Regions from separate parts of the Vibrio ziniensis genome, predicted to be linked through region 1. Evidence: riboswitches for the same ligand, from Rfam matches in the RefSeq annotation. Region 1 holds a riboswitch; the other holds the start of a gene.

Evidence for each region. Region 1 has a riboswitch for cyclic di-GMP ahead of G5S32_RS08875 (TfoX/Sxy family DNA transformation protein). Riboswitches for the same ligand answer to the same signal wherever they lie in the genome.
Region 2: another riboswitch for cyclic di-GMP. It lies ahead of G5S32_RS16325 (S8 family serine peptidase); the one in region 1 lies ahead of G5S32_RS08875 (TfoX/Sxy family DNA transformation protein).

The regions. Positions count from the first base shown of each region.
Region 1 is NZ_CP049331.1:1,940,799-1,948,162, reverse strand. It holds gene glgA (glycogen synthase GlgA) at 1-1,065, shown strand, start outside; gene G5S32_RS08885 (alpha/beta fold hydrolase) at 1,215-2,021, shown strand; gene G5S32_RS08880 (TVP38/TMEM64 family protein) at 2,342-3,025, opposite strand; gene G5S32_RS08875 (TfoX/Sxy family DNA transformation protein) at 3,354-3,941, opposite strand; cyclic di-GMP riboswitch class I at 4,055-4,153, opposite strand; gene purR (HTH-type transcriptional repressor PurR) at 4,325-5,332, opposite strand; gene torD (molecular chaperone TorD) at 5,613-6,260, opposite strand; gene elyC (envelope biogenesis factor ElyC) at 6,419-7,237, opposite strand; gene cmoM (tRNA uridine 5-oxyacetic acid(34) methyltransferase CmoM) at 7,327-7,364, shown strand, end outside.
Region 2 is NZ_CP049332.1:282,645-290,008, reverse strand. It holds gene G5S32_RS16335 (rhodanese-like domain-containing protein) at 1-352, opposite strand, end outside; gene G5S32_RS16330 (ligand-binding sensor domain-containing protein) at 562-1,806, shown strand; cyclic di-GMP riboswitch class I at 2,592-2,676, shown strand; gene G5S32_RS16325 (S8 family serine peptidase) at 2,822-4,636, shown strand; gene G5S32_RS16320 (PEP-CTERM sorting domain-containing protein) at 5,149-5,925, shown strand; gene G5S32_RS16315 (CDP-alcohol phosphatidyltransferase family protein) at 6,601-7,212, opposite strand; gene G5S32_RS16310 (ATP-binding cassette domain-containing protein) at 7,202-7,364, opposite strand, start outside.

The DNA of each region.
Region 1 (7,364 bases):
CCTGATATTATCCATGCTAACGATTGGCATACAGGGTTAGTTCCATTTCTTCTCAAAACTCGCTTCAGAAACGACCCTTACTTTACTGGCGTCAAAAGTGTCATAACCATTCACAATGCGATGTTTAAAGGCATATTTTCTCATCATCAGTTAGAAGTCATTCCAGAACTTAATTTGTCGGGGATGGAGTTCCTCGAGTATGGTCATGACCATATCAGTATGCTCAGAGCAGGTATTGCATTTGCAGACAAAGTCAATGCGGTAAGTCCGAATTACGCGTCAGAGCTTCTTACTCCTCTTGGTTCTCATGGTTTGGTTGATGATTTTGTACGCCGAGCACGTGATTTACATGGCATCGTTAACGGATGTGATTACAGTGAGTGGAACCCAAGAACGGACACATACTTGCCAGAATTTTATTCAGACGAAGCAAAATCGTTGAAGAAGGGTAAGTCTGCCAGTAAGAAAGTGTTGCAAGAAGAATTGCAGCTTCCGCAGCGTGACGTTCCTCTATTTGGAATGGTGTGTCGACTAACGCATCAAAAAGGTTTCCATTACATTCTTCCTATTTTGGAGAAGTTTCTGCGTAACGATGTTCAATTGGTTATCGTGGGAACGGGGGAGCCCGAAGTAGCAAATCAGTTACACAAGATAGCCAGCGTGCATTCAACACAATTTGCTTTTGTTGAGGCTTACAGTAATCGCTTTGCGCACCTTGTTGAAGCTGGTTCTGATTTCTTCTTAATGCCGTCAGAGTTCGAAGCTTGTGGTTTGAACCAAATCTACAGTATGGCTTATGGTACTTTGCCGATTGTGCGAGAAGTTGGTGGCCTAAAAGATACCGTGTTGGATTACGATAAATACCCTAGTGAAGCTACTGGTTTTGGTTTCCAAGAGCCATCACCAGAAGCATTACTCATCACAATGCAACGCGCGTTACTTTTTTATCTTCAACATCCAGATTTATTATTAGAAGTTCAACAACGCGCAATGAGGTGTGACTTCAGTTGGCGAGAATCTGCGTTGGAGTACGTAAAGATGTATAACTACGCAATTTTTGACTAGATAGATAAATGAACAAAAACAGAGCTTTAAAGCTCTGTTTTTGATCTGGTCGAGGTAGAGTAGCATTATTTAACAACTCTAATCACCTTGAAAGGGGAGGATGTGGTACCCTCAGTCTATTCTGTTTCACATTAAATTAAGTGGTACCAATGCCCCAAAGCATGCTTTTTCATAAAATTTACCATCATCCAACCAGTCAGGAATGGGTGGTATTTGTACATGGTGCAGGAGGCAGTTCGTCCATTTGGTTTAAGCAAATTAAAGCGTATAAGCAGCATTTTAATTTGTTGTTTGTTGATCTGCGTGGTCACGGAAAATCCCCTCAGCTCATCAAAGATCTGATCAGTAACAAATATACGTTTAAGTCTGTTACGTTAGATGTATTACGAGTTCTCGATCACTTAAAGATTCAATCTGCGCATTTTGTCGGAATGTCTCTTGGGACGATCATCGTACGTAACCTTGCAGAGTTGGCAACAGAACGCGTGAGTTCTATGGTGTTGGGTGGTGCGGTCACCCGTTTAAATACCCGCTCGCAAATCTTGGTTAAATTGGGGCATATAAGTAAGAATTTTGTACCATATATGTGGCTCTACCGTTTATTTGCCTATATCGTTATGCCGCAAAGAAGTCAAAAGCAATCTCGAAACTTGTTTGTCCGAGAAGCGAAGAAGCTTTGCCAGAAAGAATTCAAACGTTGGTTTACTCTTACTGCAGAGATTAATCCAATGATGCGTTATTTTCGCGATAAAGAGTTACCGATACCCACCCTGTATTTGATGGGCGAGCGTGACTATATGTTTATCCAGCCTGTTAAAGATATGGTGGCATTGCACGAGAAAAGTGAACTATGGGAAATACCGGACTGTGGGCACGTGTGCAATATTGAACAGCCTGAAGTATTTAACCGAGTTTCCATCGATTTCATCCACAAGCAGTTAACCATTAACGCTTAAAAGCCTTCTAGATGCTCTCATAGCCGCAATTCCAGCACAATCCGAATTGCGGTTCGTTATTCTCTCCGCAATGCTTACAGACCCAATCTGGCTGATTTGGGAATGCTGGTTGTAAGTAGTCACTTATAACCTGTTCGGACTGTTCGAGCAAACTCAGATTCAAAAGCCATACATAAGGTGAAGAGGCTTCATCAAAAGGGATTTCCCCGCGGACACTGAAAAGCGTTTCACCTCGAACTTCACAGGGAATATTTTGTTGTCGCAACAGCCCGCACACAATATGTGCTTCAGTTGGATGTTGAGCAATGAATATTTTCATATTACTCGTCGGTGATTGTTCTCTTTTTAAGTTTAGTCAGTACTTGTTTTGCCAAAAACGGAAATATGCCCAATAACGCAAAAGAAAGTAGAACGCTTGGAGATAGTATTCCTGACAGAGTGTCTATATCAGCAAGTTGAGTGCCTGCATTGAGATAAACAGCCGTTCCTGGGAGCATCCCCAACTGACTAACTAGGTAATAACGAGTCGTTGAAATCGGTGTTAAGCCCATAAGTAGGTTGATAAGAAAGAATGGAAACACTGGAATCAATCTTAGTGTAAACAGATAAAATGCACCATCTTGCGCTACACCTTTATTGATGGCAGAAAGATTGTCACTAAAACGGTGTTGTATCCAATTGCGAAGCAAATATCGGCTGCTAAGAAAAGCGAGGGTCGCACCAATTGTACTAGCAAAAGACACTAAGATAAGACTAAACCAAAAGCCAAATAAAGCCGCTCCGAGAAGAGTAACAACGGCAGCTCCGGGAATGGATAAAGCGGTAATCACAATATATGCGATAAAGTAAGCAATAGCTGAAAAAACGAGGTTCTGGTCTATGTATTGAGAGAGGGCTGCTTGTTGAGTTTTCGCATATTCCAGAGTGAGATATTGGCTAAACTCAGTACCCATAACAACGATGAGGGTAATTAAAATCAACCCTAGTATCAGTTTATGACTCATCGTTAACTCCAAAATAGTTGGATAAAACCATCACTTGCTCCTCATACCATCCTAGATAAAAATATGATCAGACTGAGCATCGGTAGAACAGCGAATAGGCGTCAAACGCAAACGCGCATTCATTCGTCCCTGAAGCTCCTCCGATCCATCCATGGCTCGGAGGGTTTGCTTATCGACGCCTATTCACTGATCAGGAAATTATCCAGAATGGTATCATGTATAGAGAATAGGAAAGGCAGAGCCGACTTTAAATTTCATTTTGGTTTTGATTATTCATAAAAAAGCACCCTATGAAGAGTGCTTTGTATCTTTAAGTCGAATATAGAAACTAGAGTTTCTGCATTAATTCATCGCGGCGAGACTGGGGAATGACAGACCAATGCTTACCTTCAATTGCACCTTCTAAAGCCCATAAAAGCTCAATACCAACAGTTGTGGCATGAGTCTCTTGCACGGCTCTAAACGCAGCCACTGCGCCTTTCTGTTGCAGCATGTCAACAGAATCGATTCCTGCTTTTTTGAGCATACGTTCTGTAGCAAGACGCATATTAGGAAGATCTTTAAGTCGGTCTGGTTTCGCTTTAGCTTGAGTCTCGCGTTCTTGTTTCGCGACATCTAAGGCTTGCTTTGCTTTTTCAATAATTAGATGCGGGGTATCCCACACATTTTCAGGTAAGGCAAAGTATTTAGTCACAACAGGAAAACCACGTTTTTTATAAACGTAAGGTTCATAGCCTTGTTGTTGGAAATTCTTTGAGGAGTGATCATCCGCACGAATGTGTAGTCGGTCATTAACGACCAGAGCAAACATCGTGTCATCGATGAAAATGCCAAACCCTCCGAACATAGAACGCGATTTTACGCTTCCTAGTTGCTCAAAAAGTCGCATTGAGTCTTTTAGTACTGGTTTATCCATGCTGTTAGTCTCGGTGTATTAATAAATACGCCACCAAATTCAGGTCCGAGAGAATAGCAAAAGAATACATTGAGCATGTCAATCAAGCGTCAACTCATGTATACCTTTTTGCCATCGGCAACCCCGCTACCTACCAATTATGAACTAACATGGATTGGTTTAGGCCGGAGGCTTTGCGTCCCACCCTTTCAGATGGTTTGCCCTGTGCGTGACATTACTTTCAAAATAATAAACAAAACTTTGAATAAGCATCACATTTATGTGAACTAAATGTGACGTTGATCAAAGTTTGAATATTGGGTTTGCGAGCTTATTACTGTTTTAATATTTGTGAGATGAATTTCACTGGCTCTTATTGAACGGTACTTAAATAGAGTAACTAATTATTTTGTAAGGTCTTTTACTGTATCACGCTCTACAATTTCTGGATGCATTTCGAAGATTCGACGTTCATGCTCTTTATCTTTGATTCGTTCTAACAAAATCTCAAATGCGTTTTTGCCCACACGACGTTTTGGTTGATGAATCGTGGTTAGGGGCGGAGAGAAGTACTCTGCAAGTTCAATGTTATCGTATCCGATTACCGAAATGTCATCGGGTACACGAACACCTTTTTGTTGTAAACGTGACATTAACCCTAGTGCCATTGTATCGTTGAAACAGAACACAGCGGTCGGCATTTTATCCATTGCGATAATTTTATCTGCAGCTAGTACTGCTGTATCACACTCGAAGTTGCCTTCAAGAATCCAGTTATCATTCACTGTCAAGTTCGCCTCTGCCATAGCGCGACGGAACCCCGCAATTCGTTCCTGACAAGCGAGTTTATGTAAGTGTCCACTTAAGCAAGCAATGTCTTTATGACCTCTGTCGATAAGGTATTTAGTCGCTAAATAGCCCCCTAATTCAGAGTTATCAATGATTTTGTCAGCAGTAGAAGCTTCTGGACCCCAATCCATGATGACTTTTGGAATGTCCGAATGACTTTCAAGCATCTCTGACAGTTCTTGTGTTAGGTCGGAGCACATGACTAAAATGCCATCCACTCGCTTCTCAGCCAGCATTCGGATGTAATCTCTTTGTTTCTCGTAGATGCCACCTGTGTTACACAGAATCAGTGTGTAACCCTGACGGTAACAGTAGCTTTCTACACCGTCGATGACTTCAGAAAAGAATAGATTGGTTGATTGAGTAACTAACATACCAATGGTGCGGGTAGTATTGCATTTCAAGCTACGTGCTACGGCACTTGGTGCGTAGTTTAGCTCTTTTACTGCTTCGAGAACTTTTTCTTGAGTTGCTTCAGCAACAAAGCGAGTTTTATTAATTACGTGTGATACGGTTGTGGTTGATACGCCAGCTAAGCGAGCAACATCTTTAATCGTAGCCATATATTTGTCCTGTTTTGACTGCTGATTTCGCTAAATTTTTTATTAGGTAAACAACCCACATTACTGGCCGGATTCAGCAGCGGCGAAGTTTATAAAGCTTCTAGCCTAAAGTCGTTAAAACACAAAAACCGCTTCGATATAGCGGTTTGAGTTTTAAATAATGATTCATCTTTTATGGTATTGAGTTTAAACCGCAAATGGTTAGCTAGCAACGACAAATCAATAGCGCAAACTTAACTGTAGTCACAATTCATGCCCTTTGTTGAACCAACGATGAGTTTCAATTGCCTGTAAGATAGTTTAAATCAAGCTCTAAAAAAGCGACCAATAATACTGAAATTGATGAATAAAATCCCAATTTATCCTTGCTCGCACAATCAAAAGAAAAATCAGGTATCCAGTTCAATAGATGATGACGAATATAGTCCGCTTGGAACTTTAGGGCCTGTTCCATACGGGCTTCTTTCTCAAGTTCGTTAGAGCGAATAATGAGGTGTCCGAGAAAGTCTAATTCGATAGCGAGATGATCATATGATTCATTTGTCTGCTCTTGAACATGTACGCCATTTTGCTCCATTAACTCAGCAATTGCTTGTGCTGGAGTTTTATTATTCATTTTTGATTTATCAATATAAAGAGATGCGTACGGGAGAGCCGAATTCCCATCACATTTTAGAAATAGGTTATAGAAGCTATTAGCAATTTGCACTTGTGCATCTTCATGTTTGAGAAGTTGCTTGAGAGTTGCGCATAGTTTGTGAGTGGAGACTGCTAAATGGTCGTTTTCACTAAGTCCTGCGAGAAAATTGTAAATTTCGGGGGATGAGTAATGTGACAAGTCTTGTGAACTGAGTTCGCAAGCAAACAAACCTGAAAGCCACCAATAGATTTCAGCTCGTTTTTCGTTAAAGGCTTTAATTTCTTTCATTACTTAGCTCCGTACTTTTCTTTATCTAAGTCTAAGCAATAATTACGCTCTGTACGAAATTTGCGAACTAAAGTATGCAGATCGAAGACCTTTGTTGAGCGAAGGTTGGCGAAAAAAGACCCGCATAAAGCGGGTCTTCATATCATCTTTGCAAGGAGCTACTTATCTTGTGTTAGTTTGCCATCAGAGCCAGCAACATAATCGCGCATCTTTTGCCAAAGCTGACCAAGGCTCTCGTACCAAAAGCGCTCGGTTTGCTCCAAATAGCGTGCTTGAGGCGTGTATTTATCCCAGGGTTGAGTAATGTTAGCTTGAGCTAAAAAGTTGGTTGGCGCTGGAATCGGGTTTAATCCTGCGGAATTAAATTCTTTAATTGCTCTTTCCATATGGCTGGCGGAAGTCACTAGTACCAACTTTTTGCTTTGTACGAATGCAGCAGCTTGTCTTGCCTCTTCCCAAGTATCTTTTGCTGTTTCTAACAACACGATGTCAGACTTTGCTACACCGAGTGCTAATGCGACTCGTGCTAACATACGAGCATGACTAAACTCGCTGCCACCAGCATAACCTGAAAGAATCAATTTGGATCCTGGGTACATCCTAGCAATACGTATTCCTTCCGTTAAACGCATTAATGCTGCTCGTGATAGTTCAGAAGTTGGTGGTATATAGCCATCGACAACATGTCCATTACCTAAAACCATCACGTAATCAATGTTTCTTTCGACAGGAAGAAACGCGGGGTATTGGCGCTCTAAAGGCATCAACAAACTTGTTGATATGGGTTGAAACGAAATAAGAAAAAGACTGGTTAGAGAAAACAGAACGATGAGGCTGCCAGTTTTACGTTTGGCAGTAAACATAATCAGCATTAAGCCAATAAATCCCACAATCAGCAGTGCTGGTAAGGGCATTAAAAAGGATGAAACAATTTTTTTCAGCTCAAACATAAACAAAATAGTCCGAAAAAACAGCACTTGACAATAAAAAGGGTGAAACCCTCTTTATTCCTGCTATTCCTATGACAAAATAGCAGCACGAATTCGCTATGATAACCCAAGCCGCTGTGACAGAAGATCGTAATTTCGACGATATTGCCCACAA
Region 2 (7,364 bases), on a different replicon from region 1:
ATTTTATCCCTTTGATAATATTGCCTATCGTTCCTGCATTAATAACAGTGTAGCCCTGTTTTTTTAGCCATGCTGCAGCGGTTGCCGAACGCATTCCTGATGCACAATAAACCACGATGGTCTTCGATCGTTCAAGGCCTTTTGTATTGCCTGATACCAATGACTGTACTGGTATATTGAGGCTTCCTGGGGCACTGAAACCCGCAAATTCACTTTCACTTCTCACATCGAGTAACTGGAGGGTATCAATATTAAGTTTAGATAGAGCTGATATGGCACTCCTTGAACTGTAGCTCTTAAATAGGATAAAAATGGCGATAATTATCAGTAAGATGAGTAGTTGTTCATTCATAGTAGTAAGGTTTTATTATCGAACGATACAAATATTAGCAATGTCTAATGTTTATTGCTAGTTATCATTGGCTGAGCATAAAGTGTTAAATCTGATTTCATATATTAAACAAAGCTCAAAGTACTATATTACCTAGCTAAAGGTAATGACTATTATCCGAGCTATACTGATGTGACAACTGACTGGTGCTGAGTTTAAAAGGATAATTTATGAGGTGGATTCTTTTTGTCGTAGTACTGTTGCTAACTGCTTGTGGCCAGAATAACGAAGAAATTGAACTACCAACAAGAAATTTTGAAAATAGGGTGGGAACAGTATTTACATCACTGCCTAAAGATATACTAGCCGCGCCAACTGTTGAAATAATTGAGCTGCAAAAAAGCGGTAACCTAGATGCAATATGGGGGGCCAGTGGTAGAGACGACGCTGGAAATATTTACTTTGGTGTATCGTCACATGGTGGTGTGTATGGTTCTTCTTTCTTATATCAATATAACCCAGTTACAAAGCAGGTATCACCGCAAGGTGAAACGGTCCGAGAGCTAAAAAAGAACAATGTTTATCGAGAAGGTACTCGACAAAACAAGCTTCACAGCAAAATCTACCAAGCAAATGATGGCTACCTGTACTTTAGTTCTTTTGATGAATCTGGTGAAGCTGAGGATATAAATCCAGTGTGGGGCGGGCACCTTTGGCGAAAATTGCCAGATAGTGAGAGCTGGGAACATGTAATGTCTACTGAAGAGGCTCTAATTGCAGTTAATACCAATGGAAGGTATGTGTACGCCTTGGGCTATTGGAATCATGTCATATACCAGTATGACACTAAAACTGGAACAACAGCGCGAGTTGTTTCGGGTTCCGTAAAAATGCATGTATCCAGAAATTTTATTGTCGATGAGGTTGGACATGTTTATGTGCCAAGCCTAAGTGATATTGATTCTGATATTATCAAAGTCAGCTTGAAAGAATATGATACCCAGTTGAATACGGTTGCTGAATATCCATTACCAAGTTATCAGGAAGAAAACATCAATAATCATCATGGGATAGTCGGTTACACTAGCATGAAAAATGGTGATATCTATTTTACTACCTCTGATGGCGGGCTGTATTTAATCTCTCCATTTAAAGATAAAAAACAGAAGATTAAATATATTGGTATGATGCATCCTGATGGTAGTGCATATATTGCATCACTATTTACGATAGATGGTGAAGAATTACTTGTTGGTATAGGAAAAAGAAAAAACTATGAGTGGATAGTTTATGAAACTACTTTAGACAAAAGCTACACTACAAAACTGGAAGTAGACCATCTAAAGGGGCTGTCACTTTTTGGTAGTGTAACGAAAAGCAATAATGGTGATATGTATGTTGTAGGTAGGCATAAAACTGAAAATAGCTATCAACCCATTCTTTTAAAAATAAATAAAAAGGATTCGTACAAATAACGATGATTGTGCTCGCTAAACGATTTTGATTTGCATAGATAATTTTTTACTTAAAAACACACGAGTGCTGATGCCAGATGTTTTTAAAGCTTGGTAAAAGCGCAACTTTGATTCAATCGGGCTTAGAGCCATTACCTATCTCACTCACTTACTGCCTTAGTAATGCATACATCTAGATGAAATTTATGAATATATTGTCATTAATGACGGCTCAAATAACATTAAAACACTAGGATTCTTTGTTGCATATGATCATCATTATAAGTGAAAGACAATTTATTTTTTATTGAATTAATTAACGAACTTTATCTTAGGGATTCAGTAAATTTTAGCTAATATTATGATAATTAAAAATAAAGATTAGGCATTATCCAAAAGTCTCTTAAAATAATTGCGATAAACGCATTTGAAGGATAGCGAGTTATTCAGATTAGCTATCTATTTAGAGTATTTACTCTCAATTAGTTGGTATCAATCTCAGGTTTGAAGACTCTTTTCTTGGTGTTAGTGTGATCTTGGTTCAATAAAAATTAAATTTATTCATTGAAGCTATTAATGATATCAAAGCCATACATCGATAGACGCAATTAATTTATTGGTCACTTATTGCGCAAATTTATATTTATGGCAATATAAATACAAAGAGATTCTATACATATAACTTATTAAGAAAGTATATATCTTAATAAGATGGCTAAGGGTTTGGTTTTGTTGATTATTTAATATTGCTGTTTTATAAACCTAAGTAAAACAGTAAATTAATTAAGATATACAATCTAAGAAAATACTGAAAATGGCAAAACCATCGAAAGATGGTGACGCAAAGTTTCCGGTCTACGGGATTAATCCTATGATAGCGGGGCTGCCAGTACTGTCTCATGACGTGGACTTGTTTTTATTGCTAACTCTAAATACGTTTAGCGAAATAAAAATAAGCGCGCTTTGGGGTAACCCTGTGCACCTCTCGCGAAGTAGAAATCCAGTAGAAGGATTGATCCGCGAGAGGAATTAGACATTGACTACTTCAACCTTCAATACTCATCAAGTTGTAAATAAAGCTCATCAGAAGCACTCATTAAATTCACGATTGTTCAGATTTGCTGGCAGCTCACTAATAGCGCTAGTTTGCGGTGTATCTGCAAGTACCGCTATGGCTGCTACAACTTGGGCTGAAGGTCGAATACTGGTACAACCTAAAGCTGGTCTTAGCGAAGAGAAACTTCAGCAAATTCTTGAACGCAGTGGCGGTCATTCTAAGGGTGTGATCAAGGGATTGGGCATTCATATCGTCGAAGTCCCGGCGCAGGCAGAGGAAGCAGTAGCGCGTGCACTTGCGAAAAATCCTAACATTGCTTTTGCAGAAAAAGATCAGCTGCACTCCCCAGAAATGGTAGCTAATGACACATATTATAGTTCTGGCTGGCACCTGCCTAAGATCCAAGCTCCGGATTCATGGGATATCACAGATGGAAGTGGGGTTGTGGTCGCTGTATTGGACAGTGGGGTTGATCCTGATCACCCAGATCTCAGCTCTCAATTAGTTTCGGGTTGGAACACAGCTAGCAATAATACTGATAGCAGCGATATTTTTGGCCATGGGACAAAGGTTGCAGGGACCATTGGTGCAGCAAGTAACAATGGACTTGGCGTCACATCTGTTGCATGGAATGTTTCTCTAATGCCTGTACGAGTTACTAACCGTACTGATGGCGCAGCTTATACTAGTGATATAACAGAAGGGATAGTTTGGGCTGCGGATAATGGGGCTAGAGTTGCAAACATTAGCTTCGATTATATGAATGGAAGTAGCAGTGTTATTTCTGCAGCTCAATATATGAAAAACAAGGGTGGGCTCGTTATTGTTGCTGCTGGTAACAGTGGAACTGATCCAGGCTACAGCGAACAGACAGCGTTAGTTACTGTTTCGGCAACAGACAAGGCTGATGCTAAAAATAGTTGGTCTAACTACGGAGATATGGTTGATATTTCCGCCCCAGGTTTGAGTATTTGGACTACTACTAATGGTGGCGGATATGGAGCAGCCAGCGGTACATCATTTTCCAGTCCGGTTGTTGCTGGTGTCGCTGCGCTCGTTATGGCTGCAAATCCAAACCTTTCGCCGGATGAGGTTGAACTTGTACTTGAGCAGTCTGCTGATGATCTTGGAACTCCAGGATGGGATACATCTTACGGTCATGGGCGAGTCAATGCATTTGCTGCTGTGACTCTGGCATTGGATACAGATACTCAGAGTGTCGATACCCAAGCTCCTGAGGTAGTTATCGTAACTCCTGAACAAAATGCGCAGATTGCAGGTTTGGTGAACGTAGATGTTTCAGCAAGCGATGATCAAGGGGTGAGCTCAGTGTCTCTATATGCAAACGGTGTATTGGTCGCAACCGATATTTCTGCACCATATCAGTTTAGCTGGGATTCGACTCAGGCTGATAACGGTGAAGTAACACTGACGGCTTATGCTTATGATGCTGCTGATAATGAAGGTATCTCTGATACTCAAATAGTTGTTGTCGATAACCAAGCTGAAGTAGAAGTCGTTGATGTAGTAGCTCCGAGTGTGTCAATTTTGAATCCAGCTAATGGTAGTACTATAAGTAAAGTAGTATCGATCGATATAAATGCTAACGATGACTCTGGTATTGCAATGGTGAAGTTGTACATTGATGGAGAATTGGTACTTTCGACTGATGCTGCAACTTCTAATTACCGCTGGAATACCCGTAAAGTGAGTAACGGTAGCCATATCATTATGGCTATAGCGGAAGATGTAGCTGGTAATATTTCGCAAACGAGTGTGCAGGTAAGCAAGTAAGCGTAGGTATATAATCTACCCGGAGACTATCCAGCACTCAGTGGGCTTTCCGATAACGGATCCTGTATGAAATTTAACTCAAAGGCCTAGCTTAATAGCTAGGCCTTTTACTTTATGCAACCAAAACTCAGAGTTAACTTTTTAACTGCTCGTGTCGCAAAATCTTCACCCAATCTGTCTATTTTTTTTACAGTTGTAATCTAATGGGAATAGGCGGAAAAATTCAAAAAAATCACATGTTAAATAATCTAATATATATTTGTTTTTATTAGCAATTTACATTTATTGATTCACAATCCTGATGACTTTGAATGCTTTTCTAGGGGCAAAAAGAGATTAGCTAACGATGGAGTAGTGGGTGATTATGTCGGATAAATTTACAACTTCCGAGGGTGTGAGTTGTGGCACTTACTAACGTCATGATCTGCATGTGGAAAATGATGCATTAGCATTTGGCACAACAACTGCATGTAATGCGGCAGATATTCTGATCTTTTGAAAGGACAAAGATTATGAAAACGAATTTTTTTTCTAGTGTTCGGTTAGTTAAAGTAGCGTTTATGCGTTTTGTAGCTCTATTTCCTCTAGTGTTAATCAATGTGCTGCTTCTCGGTAGCCACTCTGCTTTTGCTACATTAATAACCGCTTACGTTAGTGGCAATGATTGTGCTGGTTACTTCAATGATTATAGCGGTACATACGAAGGCACAACTTATAATGGTACTAATGGTTTTGATGCATGCCAGATTTTTTACGGCACGGGAAATGATCTTGTTCTTATCTCTCCCGTAATTGCTAAGTTTGATGGAAGTTTATCGGATCCGACAATTAGTGTTAGTAATCAGTTTAGTTCTGTTGATGGTACAGAATGGACTTTTAGTGATAGTAATCTAGATGGTGATTTAGATACTTGGGTGTACATTCGTGGTGATGATGATCCTGCGATCAGGTACTGGTCGGCTAAAGCTGGTAATGGGTTCAATCTATTCTGGGTGGACAATATAGGTTCATGTGACAGCGCAAATTATGTTGGCATGGAAGGGATCTCATTAGACTGTCTTAACGCTGCAGACTTCATGGATTCAGGAATGTGGGAAACTCCAGACTCGAGAGATTTGTCTCATATTGTTTTCTATGACAGTAAGGATGCAGTTATTGTGCCACCTTCAGAGCAGATTATCGAAATTCCCGAGCCCAACATCTTATTATTAATGGCAACAGGTCTAATTTTTATAAGATTGTCTGGCAGACGAAAAACAAAAGGCACCCTATCTCTCGGGCATAACTAACGTAATTCATTATCGTTCATCAGTATTGCTGGGTGGCTTGAGAAGTGTTTATAGACGCTGGCTAGGTTTGAATGATTCTGAAGTTTAAACAATCTAATAGATCCAATACACAGTAGCGACTCTTCAACTAAAGTCGCTACTGTCATTTTTACCGCATTAATAATCACGGCCTTGTGTATACTAAGGCTCTGTTTATTGTTTCTATTAGTGAGTCAAATGACTCTAGTGCTAAGGGTTATAGATATTAACCTATTACAATTCCCTTTTTGTGAATCTTCATTTTGCCACTTGCTATATGAGAAAAGACTTGAGCAGAACAATTTGTACACTGCAATTTATAGTAATTTCGTTTGAGTTGCTTTTCTAAGAACGAACGTTGAATCCTATTTAATACTGTAACTTTACCGCAAGAAGGGCAGCTTTTATAACTCTGCATAATGAATGGGTTACCGACTGTTTTTATAAATTTATTGTGTACTAGTTGAGGTTGCATAACTTAGGCTTACTGTTAGCGGCGCCATGTTAATGAAATTATGCGCACATTCTGTGATATTGGTCCCATTATTGGTGTAATTACATTTGTTTTGTAAATCGTATTTCGTTGAATAATATTGATTTTGTATTTTATTGTTGCATTGATGGTGTATGTGTTCGGTAAGTATTTCGAATGACTGATTATTTTTTATGCAATGTATGAAAGCCAAAATAAACTCGCGTAAACGTGGTGAACCAACATGCGACACCAAATGCGTAAGCGATGATGGCAAAGTGTTCAGGTAGCAGACAAAAGGCGATAAAGCAGAAAATAGTTTCTGTTCCCTCAGTTAGCCCGCTCATATAGTACAGCGACTTGTTTTTATAAACAGGGTTATCAATGCCTCGTTTACTGGCCATCACTGCGAAGGCTAAAAAGCTAGAGCCAGTTCCGACAAAAGAGAAAATCAAAAAAGCGCCGGCAATGGCATTTTGTTCTGGGTTGGCAAGCACAAAGCCAAATGGAATCAACGAATAGAAGAGAAAGTCGAGGCAGATATCGAGGAAGCCTCCGGCATCAGTCATTCCCTGAATTCGTGCTAAGGCACCATCTAAGCCATCACAAATTCGGTTTAGACAGATCAGCACCAGAGCTAAGTAGTACTGCTCTAAAGCCAATGCCGGTAGCGCGAGAAATCCAAGTGCGAATCCAAACAGAGTGGTTTGGTTAGCTGTGATACCTATGGCGTCCAAAATCTTTGCGCTTTGATCAAGAGGCCAACGAATGGCTTTAATACTGAATCTATCGAGCATTGTTACCCTCCCATGGCCAAGTGATGCAGCGGCTACCTAAAGGTATATCTTCTTCATCATGAGTCACCATCAACGCAGGTATGTTGGCTTCTCTAAGTTGTTCTTCTACCTGATTTCTAAATTGCTGACGTAGATCTTTATCCAATTTACTG